One region of the Paenibacillus sp. NPDC093718 genome, then DNA from elsewhere that is predicted to be linked to it. Evidence: a T-box and tRNA genes for the amino acid it is inferred to sense, from the RefSeq annotation. Region 1 holds a T-box; the other holds one or more tRNA genes.
What was found. A T-box is a leader RNA that pairs with one kind of tRNA and senses whether it is charged. The one in region 1 lies ahead of ACQKPA_RS18190 (valine--tRNA ligase), so its partner is inferred to be a tRNA-Val.

Region 1 (4,189 bases):
GGAGCAGCAGTTCGCAGCCAACCCGTACGAACAGCTTCATGGCGGCGGAACTCATGCAGACGCTAACTCGACTTCGCCTTCTTACTTCAACGAGGCTCAGACCAGAGCCCAAGAGCCCGGGTCGGATGCACGCACACAGCAGTATCTGGCATCCTGGGCGCAGTATGAGAACCAAACACGGGATTCACAGGACTCAGACAGCACCATTAGCATCTCCAGTGCGCCTGAAGCCCGGGATACGGTCGAATATGCCTTACATAATGAGACGGAAGCTCAGGCAGCTGAGTCGTCGATTCCAAGTGTATGGCAATTCGAACGGGCTTCGGTCCAGCCCGAGCCGGAGCAAGAAGATCCGGCAGCCGGTTTCCCTGGTGTCATTGAGCGTAAGGGTGAAGAAGTTGAAGCCGTTCCGGTTCTGGAATCAGTGGAAACGGAGGAAGCCCAGCCTGTTTTCGCTGAGGAAGCAGTACCTTCGGAGGATATGGATGATATAACGGAAGAGGTTTCCATTAAAGCCGAAGAGGTTCCGACCAAGCCGGAGTTAAAGGTGGCCTTCAACACGAAGAACAGCAGCACAAACAGCGCATCGGGCGTAGGCTTCTCTTCGTTGCTTCAATCGAGCAGAACGGTTCAGGATCAGGATCAAGCCGCTCGGGACGAGGAAGAAGAGACGGAGGAATTGGTTGACTCCGCAACGGCCGAGGACGTGGAGTGGAAGAGTCTGTTCCTGGGTAACCGCCGTGAGGAAACGCCTTTCCGCAAGGTCCGGATGTGCATTGTGCAGCGTGAAGAGACACTCGACGTGATTGCCGAGCGTTATCAACTGACGCCGCGAGAGCTTTTGTTATATAACCGCATGTCCGAGCAGAATGTGGAAGAAGGCCAGGTATTATACATTCCGCAGTAATCGGCGGAGGTCAATCGCATAAGAACAAGCAGGTCAAGGTAGGATATCCTTGGCCTGTTTTTTGTTTGGCAGGGAATCGGTTAGGAGAAGAGGGAATGGACGAGCTGAGGCTTCTTTTTATAACGTATAAGATTTATTTGGATCGACAGGTATGATGTCTAAACCGTTCGGAAACACTCGAAATATTGACTATATGCAACAACCACGGTATATTTGAATAGAATATGTACAGGTATTTCAATAAGCTAGAACAACGTTGAACGGGAAGAGTAGGAAGGTATGGCCTTCAGAGAGCGGAATTGCTACCAAGCGCTGTGAGATTCCGCAGGAACCAGCTTGCCGAAGTCGCCCCGGAGTTGCGGACTTGAGATAGAGTAGGGATCGATCGCTACCCTGGTTAGAGTTCGCCGGCCGCAGCCGTTATCTGCGTAAAGTGTCGTGCTTGATCGCAGGCCTTTCATGTTCTTCATGGGAGGACACGATTCATGAATTATTATAAGCACGAAACAAAGGTGGTACCGCGAGAGAACAGTCTTTCGTCCTTTGAGGACGAAGGGCTTTTTTTGTTTCACGCAAACATGGATATCCATGGCCACGCCCGGAGGCTAAAACGTTTCGGGTTGGCAAAACTGATTAACAGTATCGGAGGTACGAAAATATGGATCAAAAACAAAACCAATCACAGTTAGACATGCCGACGACGTATGATCCGAAGGCAGCCGAACAAAAATGGTATCCGTACTGGAAGGAAGGCGGCTTCTTTGAAGCTGGCAAACGACCGGACGCGGAGCCGTATACGATTGTTATTCCTCCACCAAACGTTACGGGAATGCTTCATATCGGCCATGCCCTTGACTTTACGCTGCAGGACATCCTGATTCGCGTAAAGCGGATGCAGGGCTATGATGCGCTGTGGCTGCCGGGCTCTGACCATGCGGGCATCGCCACGCAAACCAAGGTTGAGCAGAAGCTTCGCGAAGAAGGCGTTACCCGCTACGATCTGGGACGTGATAAATTTCTGGAGAAAGTGTGGGAATGGAAGGATCTGTATGCGAATACGATCCGTGACCAATGGTCCAAGATCGGCCTGTCCCTCGATTACTCCAGAGAGCGTTTCACGCTCGACGAGGGGTTGTCGGAAGCGGTTCGGGAAGTATTCGTCAAGCTCTATGATAAGGGGCTCATATATCGCGGCAAACGCATCATCAACTGGGACCCGGCTGCTCGCACGGCTTTGTCCGATATCGAAGTGGAGTACAAAGAGGTCAACGGCCATTTGTACCACTTGCAATACCCGCTGAAAGACGGCAGCGGCTCCATTACCGTAGCAACCACCCGTCCGGAGACCATGCTCGGCGATACGGCGGTAGCCGTTCATCCGGAAGATGAGCGCTATAAAGACATGATCGGCAAGACATTGGTCCTGCCTATTGTCGGCCGCGAGATCCCGGTTATTGCCGATGAGTACGTGGAGAAGGATTTCGGCAGCGGAGCGGTTAAAATTACGCCGGCCCATGATCCGAATGACTTCGAAATGGGTCTGAGACATGATCTGCCGCAAATCACCGTGATGGACGAATCCGGAACGATGAATGAATTTGCCGGCAAGTACCAGGGCCTTGACCGCGCAGAATGCCGCAAGCAGATCGTCAGCGACATGAAGGAATCGGGCGTATTGCTTCGCATCGAAGACCATGTCCATCAGGTTGGTCATAGCGAAAGATCCGGTGCGGTGGTCGAGCCTTACCTGTCCACGCAGTGGTTCGTTAAGATGCAGCCGCTTGCGGAAGCAGCCGTTACTGCGCAGAAATCCGGCAAGGGCGTAAACTTCGTGCCTGACCGGTTCGAGCGAACCTACCTGCATTGGATGGAGAATGTGCGCGATTGGTGCATCTCTCGTCAATTGTGGTGGGGCCACCGGATTCCGGCGTGGTATTCCGAATCCACGGGCGAAGTGGTTGTTGCCATGAATGAAGAGGAAGCGCGCGCGAAGCTTGGCAAGGACGATCTGAGACAGGATGAGGATGTGCTGGATACCTGGTTCAGCTCCGCATTGTGGCCGTTCTCAACCATGGGCTGGCCGAATCTGGACAGCGAGGATTTCAAACGTTATTATCCGACAAGCGTTCTCGTAACGGGTTATGATATTATTCCGTTCTGGGTTTCGCGGATGATTTTCCAAGGGCTTGAATTTACGGATCAAATGCCGTTCAAAGATACGCTTATCCATGGTCTGGTTCGGGATAGCGAAGGCCGCAAGATGTCCAAGTCGCTCGGCAACGGCATCGATCCGCTCGAGGTTATTGAACAGTATGGCGCAGATGCCATGCGTTATATGATATCGACCGGCAGTACGCCGGGTCAGGATCTTCGATTCCGCTGGGAACGTGTGGAGCAAGCGCGTAACTTCGCGAACAAGATCTGGAATGCGTCACGTTTTGCGCTCATGAACCTGGAGGGCTTCACGGCGGCGGATATCGACATTTCGGGAGAGCTGGGAACGGCCGACCGTTGGATTTTGCATCGTCTGAACGAAACTTCCCGCGATATTACGCGTCTAATTGATGCCTACGAATTTGGCGAAACCGGTCGACTGCTCTACAATTTCATCTGGGATGATCTGTGTGACTGGTATATTGAATTTGCTAAGCTGTCCCTGTATGGCGAGGATCAAGCGGCCAAGAAAAAGACGCAGTCGGTGCTTGCCTATGTGCTGGACCGCACGATGCGCTTGATCCACCCGTTCATGCCGTTCATCTCCGAAGAGATCTGGCAGCATTTGCCGCATGAAGGCGAGACGGTGATGTTGGCTTCATGGCCGACCTATGACGAGGCATTTGAGAATGCGGAAGCCGTTACCGAAATGAACCTGCTGATGGATGTCATCCGTGCTGTACGTAACATCCGGGCGGAAGTAAACGTACCGATGAGCAAAAAAGTGGAACTCCAGTTGAAGCCGGTAAGCGAGCAAATTGCCAGCATTATCGATCGCAATGCGGATTATATTCGCCGCTTCTGCAACACGTCGGAGTATCAATCCTCCCTTGCGCTTGAGGCGCCGGATAAGGCGATGACCGCCGTGGTAACAGGTGTTGAAATGTATCTGCCGCTTGCCGGGTTGATCGATATCGCTCAGGAGATCACGCGTCTGGAGAAGGAAATTCAGCATTTGAACAGCGAAGTCGAGCGTGTGGAGAAGAAGCTGAACAATCCTGGTTTCGTATCGAAAGCACCCGAAAAGGTGATTGAAGAAGAACGGGCGAAGCTTGCGGATTACTCGGA
Region 2 (4,189 bases), on a different contig from region 1:
TTGTAGTTCAGTATAGATGAATAGTTTATGAGGTTTCCTGGGAACACTAATACCGGGAGGCGATTCATATGGATAATACACAACAAGAAGTCGTAGGCGTCCGTAAAAACGGAGATGGCGACATCATCGAACTTAAGCTGGATAACGGCAGTGTCGTTGACTACAAGACAGCACAACAAATGGCCAAGAATAAAGAAATCAAAAACCTGAACGTATTCCGTGGACGTGACGGTGACGAACATCTTCGCTCCAATGCGGATGGCGATCCCAGCAACAACCTGGACAATTTGCCAAACTTTTAATTTCATGACTAAAAAGACCTCGAGTCTATACTCGAGGTCTTTTCTTTTTAAACAGTAAAGGATCATTAGCACCTTAATATGGTAAGAAGCCTACAGTTCCTTTTTCATACGAACGTGGGGAATGCCAGCATCATCAAACGGCTCGTCCGAAATCGTTTCATACCCCAGCTTGCGATAAAATGCCTCCGCTTGCACCTGCGCATCCAGCACGGAATACTGCAGTTTCAATTCACGCGCCTGCGCTTCCAATGCCATCATCAGCACGCGGCCAATCCCTTTGGAACGGAAGGGCTTACGAACCGCAATTCGCTGCATTTTGGCGGAATCTTTATTGTAATAGATGATACGTCCGGTTGCCGCGTACTGTCCCTCCGATTTGATCAGGACATGAAAAGCATCGGATTCCAGACGATCGTAATCATCAATCTCCAGGTCAATCGGCACCTTCTGTTCAAGGACGAAGACATCCTTCCGGATATCCAGCGCCTGCTGCAATTGCTCTTCGGTTGATACATTTATGATTTCTGCTGCCATTTCAACACCTCTTTATGTAGAATCAATTCCTAGTGATATCGCAGATCGAGATATTATACAAAATAATCGTTTTCCTGTATAGTATAAGCTAACGTTTTTTTGAAAGGAGCATGGCCTTTATGGGCATGGGAACCACGATATTTTGGGCTGTTATCATCTCAGCCATTATCATCTACCCTATCTTTTGGGCGATTAAAAAAGGTTATTCCCGCAAATGGGATGAGGAATAACATCGGCCGTTTGACAGCAAACCGCCAGCCTGCCAGCCGACGGTTTGCTCTGCTCATTGTTAGAGGCAAAGGATACAGACATTTTCTAAGACCGATCTGTTACGGATTTATTGCTGGATCCCTTTATGGTTGGAGATCACGTAATGTGTCCACCGAATCCATCGGCGGTACCGGCTCCAGTGCCCCGCTTCCCTGCTTGGAATACACGTCCTGATCTACAGAGCGGCCGTAAACATCGAGCATTACAGGCGCTGCTGATCCATGGAGCGGCTCCAGCTGCACCGACGTTCTCTCCGGGATACTGCAACCGCTGCCTAGTACAGTTACCCCCAGCAACGAGAGCACAAGTCCGGCTCGTTTGAAATGATGGGTTTTCCCACCTGCCATGCCATTCACGCTCCTCCACTGGCAAAATCATGCTGTATTTAGTCTGAACCGGAATGTGATTTTTTATAACGAGAAAACCATTGACAGTCGCATTATCTGCTGGTAATATATGAATTACCTTTTTAAATATTTCATGATCTGTTAGCTCAGCTGGGAGAGCACTATCTTGACAGGGTAGGGGTCAGTGGTTCGAGCCCACTACAGATCATAACCGAGAGTCCTTGATGCCATTGGCGTCAAGGTTTTTTTCTTTTTCCCTTCTTTAGATTAGCTAGCTGAATTTCACCGATAGGGGACGAATTGGGGGGACAAAATCGGGACATGGATGCGAAACGCCATTGTTGATCAAAATTCGGAGCCATTTTCGTTCCAGATTAGGATGCATACGTCCTCCTTCCTTTCTCGGGTCTCCAGGACAGAATATTATGTTCATTAAACACTCGAGGTTTTCCCGTCTCCAGACACGTTGCCCGAATGCGCTGATCCCGAATACTGTGAATCTGTATTTTTCGTTGGGTGATGTTCCCTTTCCGGTCTTCATAAATGATTTCTATAATTTGCTCCAGGTACTTCTCAAACATAATGCAATCACCTCAGACTAGAACGTTTGTTTGTATTATATGCGAACATTCGTTCTTCTAACAATGTCAATTTTACCCTGACTTCACTTGATAAAAGGAGAAAGCAGTATTCCTGGTAATCATAACTACAGTTTAATAAGCCTTAAAATACTATGTTGATGTTGACCTTAAGATAAAAAAAGAAAAATCCGGCACCTAGTAGGGACCGGAAACCAATTAACAGAATAAAACGTATTCATATTTTAGAAAGGTTATTTCAAAAGCTCTTCAGGTGTATCACCACTATACACAAATACAGGACTTGCAGAATTAACAAAGAATACAGCTACCAACGTAAGAGCAGATGCAATAAATGAAAATAAGCTTTGCTTAGATTTGTTGATTACCGACACTAGTCTCACCTCCCTTCAAATGAATTAGACTTAGTGCCTGGATAAAAAATACTAAGGATAAGGTTGGTGACTGAATGAAAAAGTTTACCCCAACAATAATACAGCTGATTAGACGAAGTTTAGGATAATGTTTTCTTGGTATTCTTGATTGCTTGGCAATTTTACTGGGGGCAAATAAAACTACTAGCAACAAACTTAGGATGTTGATAATTTGTGTAGGCAGTTCTCCTAAATCAACAAAAGAAGCTGCAGTAAACAAAGTTGTAGTAATAGCAATACAACCAGCGCCAGTCTTAACGTGGATTCCTCCTGAGAACTGTCTTAGCAGTGCAAAACCTATCAAACCTATAGTAGCCTGCTTCATGTGTCCAGTATAAATTGATATTAATAAAGTAAACGTAACAATAAATAATATATTTAATAGAATGGCAATAGCATGCTTTAAAACACCAACAGATGAAGGGTGTTCAGGTACTTGTCGTTTAATGCCTTCCGATATCCAAAGGGCGGCTCTTTCAATCATTAATTGTCACTCCTTTGTTTGGATCGCATAGAATAAGAAAATACCAAAAGTTATACCAAAAAAGAGAAGAAGAAGCCATAACCGATTAAGATAAAATAATATCGCCAATAATATCAAAACAACTACGATGAGGGAGATTAGTAAGATGTGTTCAAATCTAATACGCAACTTTTCGAGATCATATGTAAAACCTATTGCATACTTATACATAATCCAAGAAATAAGTAAACCCGTTACTGATGATAATAGCTGAAGTACATAGCCATCTACTTCATGGTTGTGCGTGGCTTCTATTGAGCCATACAAAGTTAGCATGTAAAAGACCTGAATTAATGCATAAAACATATAACCAAGTATGGTGCAGATAGCCGACCAGATGACTGGGATCTTAATAATGGCTGAGAATAAGAAAACGAAGATTAGCACGGTAATAAGAGGGGCTAGAAAATCCAATTGAAGTTCGTTGCGCATGATGAAACTTTGTAAGTTGGCAAGGATCATGACAATCAACGCCTGCCATATGTACTCTGTCGTCTTGAATCTAAGCAATGTCATGATTAGTGAATAAATCGCCAGTGTTTCAAATGTTGAAAACACCATAAACCAAATAACTTCCATTCAAAGATTTCCTCCCTAGCACCATAAGAAATGGTTAAAATGTGTACTACGCCACTTCCCGATTTATCCTGATTACACTGATGGTTATAACGTCCATAAATAAACGGTATACCGACAGACCCTCAGTTTCTATCGAGTCGTCTAATGATGCATGTTCTTGAGGTCAATTCCGATGGCGCCTGCCACTTCTTATATGTCTGGAAACTGTGATGGAAAATGCAAAAACATTAACGTCGTTTATGTCTCCGACTTGGCCCAAAAATTCTAAAAAAGAACAACTTAGAACTTTATACGCCAAAACGAATTTAATCACTGCAACGTTCAATCCATATACCAAACGAAAATCAAGCATTAGTTATCAAGAATCCACGACCTTGCGAAAATGACTAAGCCAGAATAAACTCAGTTTCTACTATATTAACATCCTGACATCATCTAAGTTGATTATATAAGGCCCGGAAGGCATAACAACAGGTAATTAAATACATAAGTGGGGGAATCCATCATGGATCTATGAAGTGAAGGATGAAATAGGAAGTTAATTTGCTACACCGCTATTATATACGAACTTACGTTCTCGTTCAACCGTTTACAATCTAAAAATGAAAGAAGAGGTATCCCA

Region 2: it has a tRNA-Val gene. The T-box ahead of ACQKPA_RS18190 (valine--tRNA ligase) is inferred to sense a tRNA for this amino acid. The anticodon was not compared.

What each region holds. Positions count from the first base shown of each region.
Region 1 covers NZ_JBNNUS010000005.1:540,788-544,976, forward strand. Annotated here, with positions in the region: gene ACQKPA_RS18185 (LysM peptidoglycan-binding domain-containing protein) at 1-907, shown strand, start outside; T-box leader at 1,155-1,454, shown strand; gene ACQKPA_RS18190 (valine--tRNA ligase) at 1,566-4,189, shown strand, end outside.
Region 2 covers NZ_JBNNUS010000006.1:179,073-183,261, reverse strand. Annotated here, with positions in the region: gene ACQKPA_RS19190 (MBL fold metallo-hydrolase) at 1-6, shown strand, start outside; gene ACQKPA_RS19185 (DUF3892 domain-containing protein) at 69-302, shown strand; gene ACQKPA_RS19180 (GNAT family N-acetyltransferase) at 393-836, opposite strand; gene ACQKPA_RS19175 (hypothetical protein) at 1,190-1,453, opposite strand; tRNA gene ACQKPA_RS19170 (tRNA-Val) at 1,589-1,661, shown strand; gene ACQKPA_RS19165 (hypothetical protein) at 1,828-2,034, opposite strand; gene ACQKPA_RS19160 (cyclic lactone autoinducer peptide) at 2,286-2,426, opposite strand; gene ACQKPA_RS19155 (accessory gene regulator ArgB-like protein) at 2,404-2,949, opposite strand; gene ACQKPA_RS19150 (hypothetical protein) at 2,956-3,567, opposite strand.